DNA from 3 places in the Rhodococcus sp. P4_C10 genome. Region 3 is predicted to be linked to each of the others. Evidence: riboswitches for the same ligand, from Rfam matches in the RefSeq annotation. Region 3 holds a riboswitch; each other region holds the start of a gene.

Region 1 (6,341 bases), on a different contig from region 3:
GCGAGCAGTACCGGGCCGCGATGCGGCGGCACCCGGCCGGCGTGGTCATCGTCACCCTCGACGCCGGCTCGGGTCCGGTGGGGTTCACCGCGACGTCGTTCGCGTCGCTGTCCCTCGACCCGCCGCTGGTGTCGTTCAACATCGCGGACACCTCGTCGAGCATCGACGCCCTGCGCGGAGCGGGCTCGCTGGTCATCCACCTGCTCGGCGAGCACCAGCGGCACCTCGCGCAGCGGTTCTCCCGCAGCGCGGAGGAGCGGTTCCGCGACGTGTCCCTGTGGAACCGCCTCGAGTCCGGCGAACCGGTGCTGCACGGGACCCCGATCTGGTTGCGCACCACCGTCCACCAGCTGATCCCCGCCGGCGACCACACCCTGGTGATCGGTCTGGTCACCCGGGTGCACGACGAGGACGACGCGGAGGCCGCCGCGTCGCCGCTGCTCTACCACGACGGCCGTTACCACCGGCCCACGCCGCTCGACGAGTGAGTCTCGTCGACCGTCGGGTCAGGACGCGAGTGCCCTTGTCCCCGAGGTGAACCCGAAGGGCACGAGCACCTCGCCCAGGAGGGGCGACGGTCGGGCCAACCCGCGGTCGCGCAGGATCGGCAGCACGTCGTCCACCACCCGGTCGAGCACCCTGGGCAGCACCAGCGGCAGCAGGGTGACACCGTCCGCCACGCCGGCGGCGGCAAGGTCCGCGATCAGTCCGGCGAGACCGGCCGCGGTGCCCACGTAGGAGATGCTGTCGGGCACCCGCGGTGCGCCCGCGTCCAGTTGAGCCAGTTCCCTTCGCGCACTGCGGTGGTCATCGGCGAGCAGTACTTCCACGTCCAGCAGGACGGTCACCGTGTCCGGGTCCCGGCCCTCGCCGGCCGCCTCGGTTCGGATGCGCTCGCGGCGCAGTTGCGCCTCGCGCAGGTCGTGGGCCCGCACCCGCGCCACGCCGGCCGGCACGGAGAGCAGGTCCAGGGGCGGGTTGGGCGCCGGCGGTTCGGTGAGGTCGACCCAGAAGTCGGTGAGCCCCAACGGGACCCGGAACTCGGTGTGGGCCGCGGCGGCCGGGTGGTGACCGGCGCCGGACAACTCCACCGCGACGTGCAGGCGGCGGGTACGGGCAGACGGAAGAACAGACATGGCAGTCCTAGGGTGTGCGTGGGATGAACAGAGCGAGTGGGGAACTCAGCTCCGACACATGCCCGACGCGGTACGGCACAGATCCACGTGCCGACGGCACCACCGGGCGTCACGCGCCACGGTCGTCGCTGTCGTCACGGATGCCATGACGCGATGCTACCCGGACACGCCGCCGCGGCGCGCGGCAACGAACTCGCGCACCGCCGCCACCAGTCGGTCCACGTCTGCGGAGTGACTGCCCAGGCCCAGGCTTGCCCGCACCGCGCCCTCACGCCGACCCAGTCGAGCCAGCAGCGGGTGCGCGCAGAACCGGCCGTCGCGGACGCCGATTCCGTGCAGGTCCGCCAGGTAGGACGCGACCTCGCGCGGCTCGCAGCCTTCGACGGTGAACGTGACGATTCCGACGGAATCCGGTGCGTCGGACCAGATCCGGAGAAGCTCCACACCCTCGACGGCACTCAGGCCCTCGACCAGTCGTTCGCACAGCGCCCGCTCGTGGGCCTGCGCCTGCTCCGCGTCGAGGCCGGCGAGCGCCTCGCAGGCCGCCGCCAGCGCGGCAACCCCGAGGACGTTGGGGGTGCCCGCCTCGTGACGCTGCGGCGCGGCCGCCCACTCGACACTGTCGGAGGAGACGTCGCGGGTGGCGCCGCCGCCGGCCAGGTACGGCTCCGCGGCGTCGAGCCAGTCCGCCCGTCCCACCAGCACACCGGCGCCGAAGGGCGCGTACAGCTTGTGGCCGGAGAAGGCGAGGTAGTCGACGCCGAGCGCGACCAGGTCCACGCGGCGGTGCGGCAACAGCTGGGCCCCGTCGACAAGGATCCGGGCCCCGCACTCGTGGGCAACCTGCGCCAGGCGGGCGATCGGCAGCACCTCACCGGTCACGTTGGACGCCCCGGTGATCGCGAGCAGCGCGGCCGGTTTGGCGCACAGCTCGGCGACGATCCGGCGGATCGTCTCCTCGACGGTGTCCGCAGCTTCCACGACGCGGGCGCCGTTTCGCTTCCAGGGCAAGAGGTTTGCGTGATGCTCGATGTCGAGGACCACGGTGTCGCCGGGCACGCAGCCGGCCAGCAGGTTCAACGAGTCGGTGGTGTTGCGGGTGAAGACCACCACGTCGTCGGATCGCGCACCGACGAACTCGGCGACCACGTCACGGGCGCCCTCGTAGCTGGCGGTGCAGACCTGCGAGGCGTAGCCGGCGCCGCGGTGCACGCTGGCGTAGTACGGCAGCAGGTCCTGGACCCGGGCGGTGACCTGCGCGAGGGCGGGCGCGCTGGCGGCGTAGTCGAAGTTGGCGTACGTGCAGGTGCTGCCGTCGGCGAGCGGGACGGACAGTCCGGCGCCGGAGACCTCGGCGAACGGGGCGTCGATCCGCGTGGCGGTGGCTGCACAGGTAGCGGCAGCGGTGGCGGCGGTGGCGGCACAGGTGGGGTCGAGTACGGCAGTCATTGAAGCTTCCCTCTGGTTCAGGGACTCGCGTGCAGCGAAGGCGACGTACCGGCCGGACCGAACGAGTCGGCCGTACCTAGATGTCGCGGGGGTGTGCATCGAGTCCGCGCTTGCCGTGTCCGGTATTGGACTACAGCCAGGTCGTCACCCGGGGCACCCCACCGCGGCGGAGGGTTGCCGGCCAGCAAGCCGGGGCTATCTGCTGGCACTCATGACCTGACCAGAGAATTGCAGCCCGTCCGCCGTCCTGTCAACCCCACCCTCGTGACCTCGCCCACCCCACCCGCCGGCAGCCAACTTCGACGGAACCGAAAACATCTGCACAGCAAGGTTTTTCGTAGGCGATCCGGAACCAGGGCGCCTGGTGCGGAGAAACCCGTTTGAGTACGGGTCCGCGGATGCGCTTTCCTTCTCGCCATGACCGCCGCCACCCTGCTCAGCTTTGCGGGCGTCTGCCTGCTCCTGTCGATCATGCCCGGGCCGGACTCGTTCCTGGTGCTGCGTTACAGCGTCGGCGGCACCCGCCCGGGCCTCGCCGCGGCGGCGGGCGTCGCCGTCGGCTCCCTGGTGTGGGCGGCCGTGGTGGCTCTCGGACTCGCGGCGCTGCTCGAGCAGTCCGCGGCCGCGTACCGGGCGCTGAAGATCGCGGGCGGGCTGTACCTGGTCTACCTCGGGGTGCGGGCGCTGCTCCGCCGTCGGGCCGTGGGCGGCGGGCCGGCGGAACCGGTGGCCGTGTCCACGGGTTCCGCGTTCGGCGCCGGAGTGCTGTCCTGCGCCCTGAACCCGAAGGTCGGCCTGTTCTACCTGGCGGTGGTCCCCCAGTTCCTCGGGCCCGTGACCTTCGGCGCGGCCATGACCCTTGGCGCGGTCGAGGCCGTTGTCGCGCTACTGGTGATGGGCGGCTTCGCGGTTGCGGCCTCGCGGCTGGTCACCCTGCTGCGACGGCCTCGGGTGTCGGCCCGACTCGAGTCCGCCAGCGCCGGGATCCTGGCGGCGCTCGGCGTCGGCACCCTCGTCTCGGCGGCGGGCCCCGCCTGACCGCTCTCGGGCGTCCCTTCGGGCGGTTCGCCGTTCTGTGTCTCCACTCTCACCCTGGCCTCAGGAAACGCGCGAGGGGACGGGCGCCGATATCGTTGTACGCATCGGTGCCAGGCACCGCACGCACCGGGCGGCCGCCGTGACCGCCCGAGCAGCTCAGGAGGAATCTTGCTCACGCAGTCACTGCGGCGATCGATCGGCGCGGCGTGCATCGCCCTGGCGACGACCCTCGCCGCCGGGTGCACCATCTCCGCCGACGACAACGGCGACGCCAACGCCTCGCCGACCGCCGCCGTCAGCGCCGCCGTCGTCTCGATCACCCCCGCCGATGACGGCGACCCGGTCAGCCCGCTCAGCCCGGTCCGCGTCGACGTCGCCCAGGGCACTCTCACCTCGGTGACGCTGACCAATCCCGACGGCAAGGTCATTCCCGGCATCACCACACCGGACGGCACGTCGTGGAAGCCGAGCGAGCCGCTCGGCTACGGCAAGACCTACACCCTCGACGTGGCGGCCACGGACGCGAACGGCGTCCCCACCTCGAAGAACAGCACCGTCACCACGCTCGACCCGGGCAACCAGACCAAGGCGTACCTGCGCACCACCGGCGGCGCCGAGATCCGCGACGGCGGCACCTACGGCGTCGGCATGGTCACGGTGGTGCACTTCGACGAACCGATCGGCGACCGCGTCACGGCCGAGAAGTCGCTGACCGTCACCACCACTCCCCCGGTGAAGGGTTCCTGGTACTGGCTCGACGACCAGAACGTGCACTGGCGGCCGCAGCAGTACTTCGCGCCGGGCACCCAGGTCACGGTGAACGCGGACATCTACGGTGCGCAGCTCGGCAACGGCCTCTACGGCCAGGAGGACGACAAGGTCTCGTTCCGGATCGGCGACTCGCACGTCTCGATCGCGGACGACAACACCAAGATCGTCACGGTGTACGAGAACGGCCAGGTGGTCCGCGAGATGCCGACCTCGATGGGCCGGGGCGGCACCGAGACCATCGGCAACACCACGCTCCACTTCTGGACGCAGCCCGGCACCTACACCGTGCTGGACAAGGCCAATCCGGTGATCATGGACTCCTCCACGTACGGCCTGCCGATCAACTCGCGGCTCGGCTACAAGGAGACCATCAACTGGGCCACCCGGATCAGCAACGACGGCATCTACCTGCACGAGCTGGAGAGCAGCGTCTGGGCGCAGGGCAACACCAACACCTCACACGGCTGCCTGAACCTCAACCCGGCAAACGCGCAATGGTTCTACAACTTCTCCCAGCCCGGCGACGTGGTGGAGATCCGCAACACCGGCGGTGAGCCGCTCGACGTGTGGCAGAACGGCGACTGGGGCGTGCCGTGGGACCAGTGGGTCGCGGGGAGCGCGCTGAGCTGAGCCTGGCGCGCGGCCGCGGTTCCGCACTGAGCCGGGCGCGGCGGCCGCCGCTGTGCTGCACTGGAGGACCACCCCCGGACACCTGCCGGACCGCCGGCAGCGACGACAAGGACGCGGCATGGCACGGATCGTGATCATCGGCGGACACGGCAAGATCGCCCTGCACCTGGCACGGATCCTCACCGGCCGGGGCGACCAGGTGACCGCGGCCATCCGAGATCCGGCGCAGGTCGCCGATGTCGAGGCCATCGGCGCAGGGGCCGTCGTTGCCGACGTGGAGCACCTCGACACGGAGGCCATCGCCGAGGTCCTCCGGGGCCACGACGCCGTCGTGTGGTCGGCCGGGGCGGGCGGCGGCAACCCGGACCGCACCTATGCCGTCGACCGGGACGCCGCGATCCGCTCGATGGACGCCGCCGCCCGGGCCGGCGTCGACCGGTACGTCATGATCTCGTACCTCGGTGCGCGGGTGGATCACGGTGTCCCGTCGGACAACTCGTTCTTCGCCTACGCGGAGGCCAAGGCGGCCGCCGACGAGTACCTGCGCGGCACCGACCTGTCCTGGACCATCCTGGGACCCAGCGCGCTGACGCTCGACCCGGCCACCGGCCGCATCGAGACGGGTCCGGACCTCGACGCGCGAAGCGTGACCCGCGAGGACGTCGCGAGGGTGGCCGCCGCGGCGCTGCTGCGGCCCGGCACCGCGGGCAAGTTCATCGGGTTCAACAACGGGAACATCCCGATCGACAACGCGCTGGACGCACTGGGCTGAGGCGCGTCCGCGCCCCGACCCTGGCCCTGTCCAGCGCCGGGCGTCCGCCATGGCCGCAGGCGGCCTCGGAGGTCTCCGAAGTGGCGCCGGAAGCACGGCGGGACATCCTCGACAGAGGCTTCCACGAGGGTCGCGCCGTAGGTGCACACCCATCTCGTGCGCACCTTTGGCTGCGAGAGCAACCAAGAGCACTCACAGGCCGAAGGCAGTTCACCAGGCGAAACATCATTGTGATCGAATGTGCGTGCGAGTAGAATTCGATGTATGAAACTCGACGCCATGCTCACCGACCCCGCCGGGGTCGAGGCATGGCGACTCGACGAAACCGAACTCGCAGCCACCGTCCCGGAACTGTCGGAGAAGATCCTCGAACTCGAAGCCCTGCGCGTCCGGTTGGTGCACGAGGCCGACCAGCGGTGTCTCTCGAACCACCTCGGTGCCGCGGACACCGCGTCCTGGCTCGCCGACGCCACCCACATGACCGCCGGGCAGGCGAGCAAGATCGTCCGGCTCGGCCGCGAATTGCCCCTGCACCCACGGATGGC
Region 2 (6,341 bases), on a different contig from region 3:
GTTCGTCTGGGAGATCGGTGGACTTCACCCGTCCGGGGCGCATCTCGAGAAGGCCCTGGTCGATGAGATCGCCGACGGTGACGATGCGGGCGCCGCGGGTTCCGGCGAAGTGGTGCAGAGATGCGCTGGTGCCGGAGATGCGGTCGAGCGTCTCGTTGAGGTCCTTCCAGCTGTTCAGGTAGGTGTCCACGACCTCAGCCGGGTTGCGGCCGGCGACCTGGATCCACCGGGAGGGCGACAGGTTTCCGTCGGAGGCGAGGATGTCGCGCACATCGACACGCTGGTGCGGCACGTCGATGTCGGCGCCGTCCAGCGCAGGCAACCAGCCGCCGATACGCTTCTCGACATCGACGACGTCGGAGGCGTCGATGAACAGGACATCGGGGCGTCCTTCGTCGGAAGGTGCCCGCAGTACCCATACAGCGAGATTGACCGCGACATGAGGCAGCATTCTCCTGGGCAAGCCGATGATGGCCTCGACGCAGCCCCGACGCACGAGTTCGGTTCGAACTGCCTTCTCATTGCTACGGAATAGGGTTCCGTCGGGCGTGACCACGAATCCGCGGCCGTGCTCAGCCAGGTGGGCGACGGTGTGCTGGATCCACGTCGTCTCGGAGGAGCGACGGGTGGGCATCCCGAACTCCCACCTGGGATCGGATACATGGATCGACGGGGGAAGTTGCGCCGCATACGGGGGTTCGGCAACGACGATGTCGGCCCGCAGCTGCGCGTCGAGGTCGTCTGTGAGAACGTCGCCGGCGGTCAGTTCGATATCGACGCCGCGCAGGTAGGCGCGCTGGGCAGCCTGCCGCAGCACGTGCCTGTTGATTTCGTGCCCGACGACCCGCTCCGGATGTAGACCAGCAGCGAGGGCCGCCAGGAGCGCGGCACCAATTCCGCAGGCTGGGTCGTACAGGACACGACCGCCGTTGGCGGCCGCCAGATTACCGAGCACTTCGGAGACCCTGGAGTCGACGAAGCCATGTTCGAGCCCGCTACGGACCTGCGCGCGCGCAACCTTGGCGAGGACATAGTCGGCGGTCGATGCGAGGGCGAGGTCCGCGGGGGCGATGCCAGAGAGAGCCCTGACAACTACATCGACAGCGACCGGGTCGACGCGGGCAGACTCGACGGGCTGCTCGACGAGAAGCGACCACCGCGGGTCACGCCGGGCTTCCACCTGAGCCACGCGGGACAGGGCTTCGAGCCCACCATGGATGACGTCGTCTTGGACTTGGGTCCACGGGGAGGGCTCGGTCGGGGATTCGTCTGAGAGCTTGCGCGCGCAGGCGAGGGCGAGGATCAGGTCGCCCATCGCGGCTGGGGAGATGGCGCCGCGTAGGGCGTTCATGGTGGACCAGACGTGGGCTTCGCCGTGGTCATTCTTGACGGAGTAGCCGCGGGAAGAGAGCCATGCGAGGGCCTCGTCACGGGCGAACAGGGGTTTTGCAGCGGTGCCGCCGCGGACTTCGGGGAAGTCGTCGGCGCGCTTGCGCCAGTTGCTGACGGCGCCTCTAGTGACGCCGGCCATTTCGGCGATGTCGCTGGGTGCCACGAGGGCCTGACTGGTGGTGTCGTTCATGCTGTCCTTGCTCATGCGGCACCTCCGAGGGCGCCGTCGGCGTAGTGGTCGGTCAGGTAGAGGGCTTGGTGTGCGGCCAGGTGGAGTCGCTTGGAGAGCCCATCGGGGTGGGCGACAACGGTCACGCGCAGACCGTGGGCCGCGAGGCTGGCGATCTTGTCGGTGAAGATCCCATCTCCGGAGATGAGGACGATCTCGTCGAACCGGTACTCGACGTCCTCGTCGAGAACCGTGAGGAGCGCGCGGTCCGCGCCGTCGGGGCCGGAGCCGACGACGTACCGCAGGTTGGCCCAGGCGCAGCCGACCGGCAGGAGTCCGATGTGGCTGGTGCCGATGACGATGTGGTCTGCCACCCCGATCCTGAGCACCTCCCGAATCTGCGCCTTTGCCCACCGGACTGCGTCTTCATGCAGGACGGCCCCACCGATGACGTTCTCGATGTCGACAAGCACGAGCCGACGGCCCCGCAGGCACCGCTTCGGCGAAAACACCGCCACTTCTCCTGAAAACATAACCCACTCCAATTTCTGTGTAGATCCGATTGTCACCTCTCGATTGATACGCTAGCACACGTAGATTTGATTCACAGCACTTTCGCTAGGTGTCTGGTTCACGGCCTGACATTCCTTGCTGGCGCCCGGTTCTCCCGCACTCGGTGGTCCAGAGGACGTCGGTGCTCTGAGGTAGAACCAACGGTGAACCGCGTACACGGTCCGCGGGCAGAGGGGAGGACAGCATGGTGTGGGGCGATGTCGCGACGTGGATCGGCGCGATAGCAGCAGTCGCGGCAGCATTCGTGGCGATCGTGCAGACACGCAAGGCCGGCCAGTCCGCACAGGCTGCCGGTGCCGCCGAGGTAAGGGCCGTGGACGCCGCCGAACGCTCGGCCACCGCTGCGGGCCGCTCCGCCGTGTCACAGAGCAGATCACCGTTCGCTGACGCGACATCGAAGAAGGGAAAGAACGCGTGTGGTCACGTGAGTTGCCCTCTCGTCCGTCCCGCGGCCACTCATAGCGAGCTCACTGGTTGACATAAGAGGCAGTTGCCGGCACCCAACGATGACGAATTGCATCTGGTGCAGGCATTCGGCGAGGTGGCGAGGTGGCGGGCGGCAGATCGTCTCGCTGACTTCGCCGGCCGTTGCCCCCGATCCAGTCGGCCGGCCCCCTGATATCCGGCGTGCGGGTACGTTCGGTGCGACCGCACCGATCCCAGGAGACCGTGACCGGTACCCGAAAGTTGGTCTTCGGTCGCCGCCGAGTCGGGCGTCAGTTTTGCTGGCTCAGCCACCACTGCGCCATCCGCGCCCGGTGCGCCTGGAGCAGGACCTGCTGCTCCAGCAGACCCGGTCTCGCGATGAGGTTCGGCAGGAAGGTTTGGAATGCAAGGCCGTTCCCGTCGTCCATGGCGTCCGGGCACCACGCGCCGAGCATCAGCGGTGCGTTGACATCGCCGTTGGCTTCCCAGGCGTTGAGCCCGTTGGCCAGGGCGAGCGCACGTTCCTGACCGGGTGACACGGGGAGCCTCAGCAGAACAAGTGCGCCGTTTCCGGCGACGGGATGGGGCTGGTCGGTGAAGACCTGCACCAACGCGGTTTCGGCGGCGTGGGCATTCGAGCCTTGCATGACGCTCGGTGTGTTGCCGGTGAACGGGACCTCGCAGGTCAGTCCGGAGGCGTCGGACATGCCCATGAAGCCGTAGTTCGCGGCGAACTGACCCAACCCTTCGACCAGTTCGCCCGCGAAGCGGGAGGGTTCGCTACCAGCGGGGCCGACCTCTCTGGCCGGAACGGACAGCAGCTCGTCGAGTTCGGGACGTTGGCCTTGGGTCGGGTGGTTAGACAGTGCCGGTCGACCGGCCGTTCCTTCCGCGACTGTGGGGGCACGATTGTGGGCTTCGAGGTTCTGAAGTATCGCCACGAGCGGGAGAATTGTCGCCAACAGTTCGACGTTGTCCTCATGGACCGCGACCGTGCAGCACTCGGTGATCGTGCCGGCCGACGGGTTCCACACCAGCGCGTTCATGGTCTGGTCGAGGTTCGCCGCGGCGACAACGAGTTCCGGATTGGTCGCAGGATCAACGTGTTCCGCGACGTCGGTCCAGATCCGCAGAACGCACACGTCTGTGGCGTCCTGGCGGACCGGTGGGCCGACCTCGACGTGCTGTGCGATGCGGTACGACCACCAGGTGAATCCACGTTCCCGACGTACCGACCACGGGTCGGTTCCGTTCAGCTGCTGATGTAGATGCGTGAGCAACCGACTTCCGACGTCCACCATGCCTGTGACCTTCCATGCCGTCTCGACCGAGTTGACCGGTCGCGAGTCCTCTCGTGTCAACCACCCCTGACCTGTCCGGCGGCCTACCGGCCTGACGGCTCGGCGAGCGTCCGAGCTATCTGGATGCCTGTGCACTCGGTGGTGACGAGCAGTCCTGGTCGGTGACCGCGACGACCCGCGTTCTGAGAAGGGTGGAAGCGCGTGGTCGTGATCATGCCGGACGTGGCACTCTGCCCCCGGTGCGACACGGCGGGCAGTGGTGACCGGCCCGCCGGCCATCGTGTCCCGCTGCCGCGCCGTCACCTACTCGTGCAGTGGACCGGTGGATTCACGGGGGTGGGCGGGTTCCCACCGCCAGCCCCGGTGGGAATCCCGGTCGCCGGCACACGCCAACAGCGACCAGCGGGGCCCGTTCCAGGCGAAGACGGCGACCTGCCCGAAACGGGCGCCGAGATCGCGTGCTTGTCGGTCGGTCAGGCCGAACACCGCGCGACTGTCCTCGCTGTGATCGCCGGTGAAACTGGACCCCACCGCGGGCATCGACCGGATTCCGGCGGCATGCAGGTGGCGGTCGAGCACGAGCATCCGCGCGCGAGAGACGTTGTCGGGTTCGGGATCCGGTTGGATCGCGGTCACCACGTGTAGCGGACCGAACGGGGGATCGGGTTCTTCGTCGCTCTCGCCGAGCGGCCAGACGACGCCACCACCGTTCTCGGCGGTCTCGAACCGCACCATCGTGTTCAGGTAGAACTCCCACGGCGTTCGGCGCTGGGCGCGGTGGGCCAGATCGTGGCGCGGTGTCCACATGAAGTCGTCGTATTCCTGCATCACTTCAACTAACCAGCCGGCGAGGGCCGGTGCTGCGATAGGGGGACAACAGTCCACTTTCTCCGCAGTTGTTGCGCGAACGCAGTTGATGCGGTATGATGAATCATGTTGGGCCGGAAGGCCTGACAGCTTCACGAGATGCGGCCGCCAAGCTCCGACTTGGCCGTGCACCAACCCCAAGGCGTTTCCGGGGTGGTTCGGATGACGAAGCGGCTCACCGTCAACTGGCGGCGAGCAAGTACGCCCCCGCTTGCGGCGGGCATCACCGCAGGAGAAACCGAATGAGCGACGCACTCACCCCCGTGACCGACTCGATTTCCGGAAATTGCCAGGCGGGGGCAGTCGACGCACTCCACCCGGTGGCGCCGGCCACCACCACCACTGCCGCCGCCACCACCACCGCCACCGCCGACCGGCTCGCTGCACTGCTGGCCGCCAATGCGTGCCCGAAGACCTACTCGACTGCCGAGGTTGCCCGCTTCTTCGGGAAGACCGACCAGTGGGTGTACTGGGTGCTGCGCGAAGGTGTCACCCGCGCAGACGGCAGCCTCATCGAGCCCGACCGCGTGGGCAAGAGCAACCGGCGGCGCTTCACTGAGTCCATTGTCGAAGAGATTGCTGTCGCGCTTTACCGGCGTGGAACCCTCGGTCACGACGGTGCCTGCCGGGTCCTCGACAAGCTCGGTGCCGCGGAGGGGCTGGTGGCCTGAGTCGGAAGGGTATGGCCACAGCTCTCCGTCATCCGCAGTTATTGCGGTGTCGCAATAACTGCGGTATCATGGGTCATGTCCAACCGATACGCCCGAATCCGCGACGAACTCGCTCACGCCGAATCCTCCGATCCGCCAAACGCATTGGAGCATCTCCGGGTCGTGCTGGAAGAGGTGACCAAGCTGCTCGACGAGCAGCTTGCCCACGCGGTCCTCGACGACGAACTGTCCCTGCGCTCCGCGGGAGCGAAGGCGGGTCTGACCGAGAATGCCGTCGGCCCACGACTGGGACTCACCCCGATGCTCGCCGCCTACGCCCGCCCGGACGGCCGGGTGACCGCCAAGGAAATCCAGCAGGCCCGGTATGACAAGAAGGCTGGCGTGCTCGCCGCCCCGCAAACGATGCGGTTCAAGCCGCGCCGCAAGACCTGAACCCCCGACGAAAGGACGCTCCGTGGCCAACCTGGACCTGACTCGCCTCGTGTTCCTGCTCGACCGCTCAGGCTCGATGCACAGCATCAAGTCCGATGTGGAGGGCGGTTTCGCCGCCTTCATCGATGACCAGCGCGCCGCCGCCGGCGAGTGCACGGTGACCCTCGCCCAGTTCGACACCGACTACGAGGTCGTCTACCGCGATGTCTCCCTCGACGAGGTTCCGGTGCTCGACCTGCAGCCACGTTCGAGCACCGCACTGCTCGACGCGATGGGTCGGCTCATCACCGAGGTCAGCGCCGAACTCGCGGGCCTGCCGGAGGATGAGCGCCCGGGCACGGTGATCGTTGCGATCATGACCGACGGCCTGGAGAACGCCAGCCGGGAGTGGACCCGGCCGGCGATCAAGAAGTTGGTGGAGCTGCACACGAACCAGTACGACTGGCAGTTCCTGTACATGGGTGCCGATCAGGATGCCGTCGAGGTCGGCGCGCGGCTCGGTGTCAAACG
Region 3 (6,341 bases):
CCGTCCTCGACCTGGGACCCGCCGGCGCCGTCTACACGGAGGGCTGGGACCGGCGGGTCGTCACCACGGGCGCCGCCGCCAAGGCGACGAAGCAGACCATCAACTGCCGGCGCATCTATCCGCCGCCCGGCGGTGACCGCGCCGCGATCCTCGCCGCCGCCGCGCCGCTCGTACAGGAGCCGCCGAAGGCCTGAGCGCCTCAGCCGAGCCCGCTCACCGCCTCGGCGCTGTCGAGCAGTGCGCCGGACGCCGCCACCTGCACGGCCGCCTCGATCTCCGGGGCCAGGTACCGGGCCGGGCCGGCGACCCGCCGCCGGATCGTCGCCCGCACCGCGGTTCCGCGGTCAGGCCAGCGGCACCGGTTCCGGCTCGTCCTCCTGCGCCGCCGGCCGCCGCGCCACGAAGACTCGGTAGGCGACGGTCAGCAGCGCCAACCACACCAGGCCGACGACCAGCGCCACCCGGGTGTCGGCGACCACCGCCAGCACCGCGACCACGAACAGCAGGAAGCCGAATGCCGCCCACTGCCCGTACGGCCAGAACGGCACCGGGAACCGCAGCGCGGCCACCTCGTCCTCGCTCATCTGCTTCCGCGACGCGTACTGCGCGAGCAGGATCATCAGCCAGACGAAGATGGTCGCGAAGGTGGCGATCGACGCGATGACCAGGAACACCCGGTCCGGGATCAGGTAGTTGAGCAGGACCGCCAGCAACAGCGCGCCGGTCATCACCACGACGGTCATCCACGGCACCCCGCTGCGCGAGACCCGCTTCATCACCGCCGGCGCCTGGCCGCGCTGGGCCATCCCGTACATCATTCGGCCGGCGCCGAAGACGTCGCTGTTGATCGCCGAGAGCGCTGCCGTGATCACCACGATGTTGAGGACCGTCGCGGCCGGACCGATCCCGAGCCCGGAGAAGATCTCCACGAACGGGCTGCCCTCCGAGCCGATCTCCTGCCACGGGTTCAGCGCCATGATCACGGCGAGGGTGAGCACGTAGAACAGCACGATCCGGACCGGCACGGTGTTGACCGCCCGCGGGATGGTGTGCGCGGGGTCCTCCGCCTCCCCCGCGGTGATGCCGATGATCTCGGTGCCGCCGAAGGCGAACATCACGATCGCGAAGGAGGCCACGAAGCCGCCGAACCCGGTGGCGAAGAAGCCGCCGTCGGTCCACAGGTTGCTCACCCCGACGCTGGTGTCGTGGACGCCGAAGCCGAAGATCAGGATGGCTGCACCGCCGACGATCATCGCGACGATGGCGGTCACCTTGACCAGGGTGAACCAGAACTCCATCTCACCGAACACGCGGACGCTGAGCAGGTTCATCGCGCCGATGAAGAACACGATGGCCAGGACCCAGATCCACCGGGGCACGTCCGGGAACCAGAAGCCCATGTAGATGCCGAACGCGGTCACGTCCGCCAGACAGACGACGATCATCTCGAAGGTGTACGTCCAGCCGGTCACGAAACCGGCCAGCGGCCCCAGGTGCTTGCTGGCGTACTCGCCGAACGACCCCGACACCGGGTTGCTCACCGCCATCTCGCCGAGCGCCCGCAGCACGATGTACACCGCGGCGCCGCCGATCAGGTACGCGAGCAGCACGGACGGGCCGGCCTTCTCGATCGCCTCCGCGGAGCCGTAGAACAGCCCGGTCCCGATGGCGGATCCCAGTGCGATGAATCGGATGTGACGCGCGGTGAGACCCCGGGTCAGCGCCCCTGCGGCGGCTTTCACGATCGGTTCTCCCCAAGGTGGTGGGCGAATCACAGGCGGGCGAACTCGCGCCCGGTGGGCGCGTGTCGCGGAGTGAATACGGGCGGCCAGCACTTTAGTCCTGTAACGCCGGTCACTGACGCCCGGCTGACCGCCCCGTACCCGGTGGCGCTACGATCGGCGGCAGGTCAAGAGTTCCAGCGTCAAGCCCCGGCTCGCTGGTCGGCAACCCTCCATCCGCGGTGGGGTGCCCCGGGTGAAGACCTGGTTGTTCGAAGCAGAAGTGTCGGATGACAAGCGCGGGTCCGTCGGGACGGACCCACAGACCGGGCCACGACCCACCGGAGGTTCACCGTGTGTTGCTCTCGCTGACAGTCCCCATGTGTCCATCGGCGCACCGATCGCGCCTGGTCCAGGCGCACTGACCGCGCCGACCTCCCCCATCTTCTCCTGGAGCAGAGCCCACATGAGCGAGAACACCACCACCCCCGACCCGACCTCGGCCTGGAGCTTCGAGACCAAGCAGATCCATGCCGGTGCGTCCGCCGACAGCAACACCAACGCCCGCGCGCTGCCGATCTACCAGACCACGTCGTACACCTTCGACAACACCGACCACGCCGCGGCGCTGTTCGGACTGGCGGAGCCGGGCAACATCTACACCCGGATCATGAACCCGACGCAGGATGCCGTCGAGCAGCGGATCGCGGCGCTCGAGGGCGGCGTGGCCGCGCTGCTGCTCTCCTCCGGGCAGGCCGCCGCCACCACGGCGCTGCTGAACATCGCCGAGTCGGGCGACCACATCGTCTCCAGCCCGCGGCTCTACGGCGGCACCTACAACCTGTTCCGCTACACCCTGCCGAAGCTCGGCGTCACCGTGAGCTTCGTCGAGGATCCCGACGACCTCGACCAGTGGCGTGCGGCGATCCAGCCGAACACCAAGGCCTTCTTCGGCGAGACCATCTCCAACCCGATGAACGACGTGCTCGACGTCCCGGGCATCGCGGCGGTCGCACACGAGAACGGCCTCCCGCTGATCGTCGACAACACCGTCGCGTCGCCCTACCTGCTGCAGCCGCTCGCGCACGGCGCCGACATCGTGGTGCACTCGGCGACGAAGTACCTCGGCGGGCACGGCACCGCCATCGCCGGCGTCATCGTCGACGGCGGCAACTTCGACTGGACCCAGGGCCGGCACACCAACTTCACCACCCCGGACCCCAGCTACCACGGTGTGGTGTTCGCCGACCTCGGCGCGCCCGCCTTTGCGCTCAAGGCACGGGTGCAGTTGCTGCGCGACATGGGCCCGGCGGTGTCGCCGTTCAACGCGTTCCTGATCGGCCAGGGGCTCGAGACCCTGAGCCTGCGGATGGAGCGGCACGTGGCCAACGCGCAGCGGGTCGCCGAGTTCCTGCAGGACCGGCCGGAGGTCACCTCGGTCGCCTACGCCGGGCTGGCGTCCTCGCGCTGGCACGAGCGGGCACAGCAGCTCGCCCCGCGCGGCCCGGGCGCCATCGTGGCGTTCGAGCTGGCCGGCGGGATCGACGCGGGCAAGAAGTTCGTCGATGCCCTTTCCCTGCACAGCCACGTCGCTAACATCGGCGACGTGCGTTCCCTCGTCATCCACCCCGCATCCACCACCCACTCGCAGCTGAGCCCCGAGGAGCAGCTGGCAGCGGGCGTCACGCCGGGCCTGGTCCGGCTCGCGGTGGGCATCGAGGGAATCGACGACATCCTGGCCGACCTCGAGACCGGCTTCGAGGCGGCGACATCTTGACCGTCAGCTCCTTTTCAGGCGCCCGTTCGGGGCGGCAGGCTCTGGCCTTCCCCGCCCCGGACGGACGCCTGACAAGCGTCGACATCGGCGAGCTGAAGCTCGAGAACGGCGCCGTGCTGCCCGAGGTGACACTGGCCCTGCAGGCATGGGGGGTGCCCAACGCCGCGCGCGACAACGTGGTGCTGGTCGAACACGCACTCACCGGCGACTCGCATGTCACCGGACCCGCCGGTCCGTCCCACCCCTCCCCCGGCTGGTGGGACGGCATGGTCGGACCGGGCGCCCCGCTCGACACCGACGAGTGGTGCGTCCTCGCCACCAACGTGCTCGGCGGCTGCCGGGGTAGCACCGGGCCGACGACGCTCGCACCGGACGGCCGTCGGTGGGGGTCCCGCTTCCCGGAGACGTCCATCCGTGACCAGGTGGCCGCCGAGGTGGCGCTCGCCGACGTGCTCGGCATCGAGCGGTTCGCGTCCGTCATCGGCGGCTCGATGGGCGGCATGCGGACCCTCGAGTGGGCCGTCGGCCATCCCGACCGGGTGGCGTCCGCGCTGATCCTTGCGGTCGGTGCCCGCGCGACCGCCGACCAGATCGGCACCCAGACCACCCAGATCGCGGCCATCACGAGCGATCCCGACTGGCAGGGCGGCGACTACCACGACACCGGCCGGGTCCCCCGGGCCGGATTGCGCATCGCGCGCCGGATCGCGCACCTGACCTACCGCACCGAGCACGAGCTCGACACCCGGTTCGGCAACGTCGCACAGCCCGGCGAGGACCCGTGGCACGGCGGCCGCTACGCGGTCCAGAGCTACCTCGAGCACCAGGCCGACAAGCTCGTGGCACGCTTCGATCCGGCCACGTACGTCCTGCTCACCGAGGCGATGAACCGGCACGACGTGGGCCGGGGGCGCGGCGGCATCGACGCCGCGCTGGCCGGGTGCACCGTCCCGGTCATCGTCGGCGGCGTCGACTCGGACCGGCTCTACCCTCTGCGCCAGCAGGAGGAGCTTGCCGACCACCTCGCCGGCTGCGAGGGCCTGCGGGTGGTGAACTCCAAGGACGGTCACGACGGCTTCCTGACCGAGGCCGAGTGGGTCACGAACCTGCTCGGCGAGACCATGACGCTGGCCCGTGCCGGTCGCCACGGCCCCGCCGGCTAACTCCCGACCATCCCCGCAACACCCGTCTCACCCGGTTACCAGAATTTGCTGGACGGTCGGCCAGAATTGGCTGATTGCGCCTCCACCGACGTACCGGGTCACTACCATCGGCCCGGTGCGCTCAACTGTGATTCAACCCAGCTCTACGCCCGCCTCGCCGCAGACCGAGGTGGCAACGCCCCCGACCGGGCGTGACGACGTCGCGGCGTCCGCGGCCGGTGCCCGGGCCTTCGCGCCGTTCCCCCCGTCGGACGGAAGCCTGACCAGTATCGACATCGGTGCGCTACAGCTCGAGAGTGGTGCGGTGCTGCCGGACGTGACCATCGCGATGCAGTGCTGGGGCACCCCGAGCCCGAATCTGGACAACATCGTGCTGATCGAGCACGCGCTGACTGGTGACTCGCACGTCACCGGCCCGGCCGGTCCCGACCACGTCACCGCCGGGTGGTGGAACGGCATGGTCGGTCCGGGTGCGCCGATCGACACCGACGAGTGGTGCGTGCTCGTCACCAACGTGCTCGGCAGCTGCCGCGGAACGACCGGACCGAGCACGCCCGCACCGGACGGACAGATCTGGGGATCGCGTTTCCCCGCGATCTCCATCCGCGATCAGGTCGAGGCGGAGCGCGTGCTGGCGGACACCCTGGGGATCGCACAGTTCGCGACCGTCATCGGCGGCTCGTTGGGCGGCATGCGCACCCTCGAATGGATGATCGGCCACCCCGACCGGATCCGCTCGGCGCTGCTCCTCGCGGTCAGTCCCCGCGCGACCGCGGACCAGATCGGCGGCCACACCGCCCAGATCGACGTCATCGCCGCGGACCCGAACTGGCACGGCGGCGACTACTACGGCACCGGCGTCTCGCCCGACAACGGCCTGAACATCGCCCGCCGGTTCGCCCACCTGACCTACCGCGGCGCGGCGGCCATGGACGACCAGTTCGCGAATACCGCGCAGGATGGCGAGGACATCTGGAACGGCGGCCGCTACGCGGTCCAGAGCTACCTCGAGTACCACGCGAACAAGCTGGTGTCGACGTTCGACGCCGGCTCCTTCGTTGCCCTCACCCACTGCGCCAACAAGCACGACGTCGGTCGCGGCCGCGGCGGCATCGAAGCTGCCCTGCGGTCGACCCCGGTCCCGGTGGTCGTCGGCGCCATCGACTCGGACCGGATCATCCCGCTGCACCAGGCCCAGGCCATGGCGGAGCTGCTGCCGGGTTGCGACGGTATTCGGGTGGTGCACTCGCCGGCCGGGCACGACGGCTTCCTCACCGAGGTCGAGTGGGTCACCGAGCTGATGGGCGAGACCCTGGCGCTGGCCAGGGTCGGACGCACCGCCCCGTAAACGACGAGGTGCCGCCGGTGCTGCCGCCGCCACGGCGGCAGCACCGGAACGCCTTCGGCTGCTCGTCCAGGCGCGCAACCGGCGACTCAGGCGCGGCTCAGCCGGTGCCCAGGGGGTCGATCGAGACCGACAACCACACGATCGCGACACCGACCGTCGTCATCGCGGCCACGTCGAAGCGCTGACCACGCACCGCCAGCACCCCGACGTCCTCGGGCGCCAGGCACAACCGGAAGCCCGCCGCGACCAGCGTCGCGAGCCCGAAGACGAAGGCGCCTCGGCGCCACCGGTCGGCCAGCACGAACACGGCGGCGACCAGCACCACGGCGAGC

What was found. A riboswitch is a leader RNA that binds a small molecule or an ion and turns the genes downstream of it on or off. The one in region 3 is predicted to bind S-adenosylmethionine.
Region 1: another riboswitch for S-adenosylmethionine. It lies ahead of AC1DWC_RS07230 (aminotransferase class V-fold PLP-dependent enzyme); the one in region 3 lies ahead of AC1DWC_RS12360 (bifunctional o-acetylhomoserine/o-acetylserine sulfhydrylase).
Region 2: another riboswitch for S-adenosylmethionine. It lies ahead of AC1DWC_RS10675 (DUF7229 domain-containing protein); the one in region 3 lies ahead of AC1DWC_RS12360 (bifunctional o-acetylhomoserine/o-acetylserine sulfhydrylase).

The regions. Positions count from the first base shown of each region.
Region 1 covers NZ_JBFUHZ010000008.1:129,761-136,101, forward strand. The annotation lists gene AC1DWC_RS07220 (flavin reductase family protein) at 21-488, shown strand; gene AC1DWC_RS07225 (hypothetical protein) at 507-1,136, opposite strand; gene AC1DWC_RS07230 (aminotransferase class V-fold PLP-dependent enzyme) at 1,293-2,585, opposite strand; SAM riboswitch class IV at 2,687-2,802, opposite strand; gene AC1DWC_RS07235 (LysE family translocator) at 3,003-3,623, shown strand; gene AC1DWC_RS07240 (L,D-transpeptidase) at 3,792-5,024, shown strand; gene AC1DWC_RS07245 (NAD(P)-dependent oxidoreductase) at 5,143-5,796, shown strand; partial or broken gene AC1DWC_RS07250 (HNH endonuclease signature motif containing protein) at 6,061-6,341, shown strand, end outside.
Region 2 covers NZ_JBFUHZ010000011.1:147,342-153,682, forward strand. The annotation lists gene AC1DWC_RS10655 (N-6 DNA methylase) at 1-1,597, opposite strand, end outside; gene AC1DWC_RS10660 (NYN domain-containing protein) at 1,594-2,073, opposite strand; gene AC1DWC_RS10665 (hypothetical protein) at 2,851-3,702, opposite strand; gene AC1DWC_RS10670 (DUF3293 domain-containing protein) at 4,165-4,824, opposite strand; SAM riboswitch class IV at 4,819-4,936, shown strand; gene AC1DWC_RS10675 (DUF7229 domain-containing protein) at 4,971-5,399, shown strand; gene AC1DWC_RS10680 (hypothetical protein) at 5,562-5,831, shown strand; gene AC1DWC_RS10685 (vWA domain-containing protein) at 5,854-6,341, shown strand, end outside.
Region 3 covers NZ_JBFUHZ010000014.1:160,131-166,471, forward strand. The annotation lists gene AC1DWC_RS12345 (NAD(P)/FAD-dependent oxidoreductase) at 1-194, shown strand, start outside; gene AC1DWC_RS12350 (hypothetical protein) at 200-331, opposite strand; gene AC1DWC_RS12355 (amino acid permease) at 345-1,742, opposite strand; SAM riboswitch class IV at 1,908-2,027, shown strand; gene AC1DWC_RS12360 (bifunctional o-acetylhomoserine/o-acetylserine sulfhydrylase) at 2,188-3,498, shown strand; gene metX (homoserine O-acetyltransferase MetX) at 3,540-4,661, shown strand; gene metX (homoserine O-acetyltransferase MetX) at 4,831-6,009, shown strand; gene AC1DWC_RS12375 (DUF3017 domain-containing protein) at 6,107-6,341, opposite strand, start outside.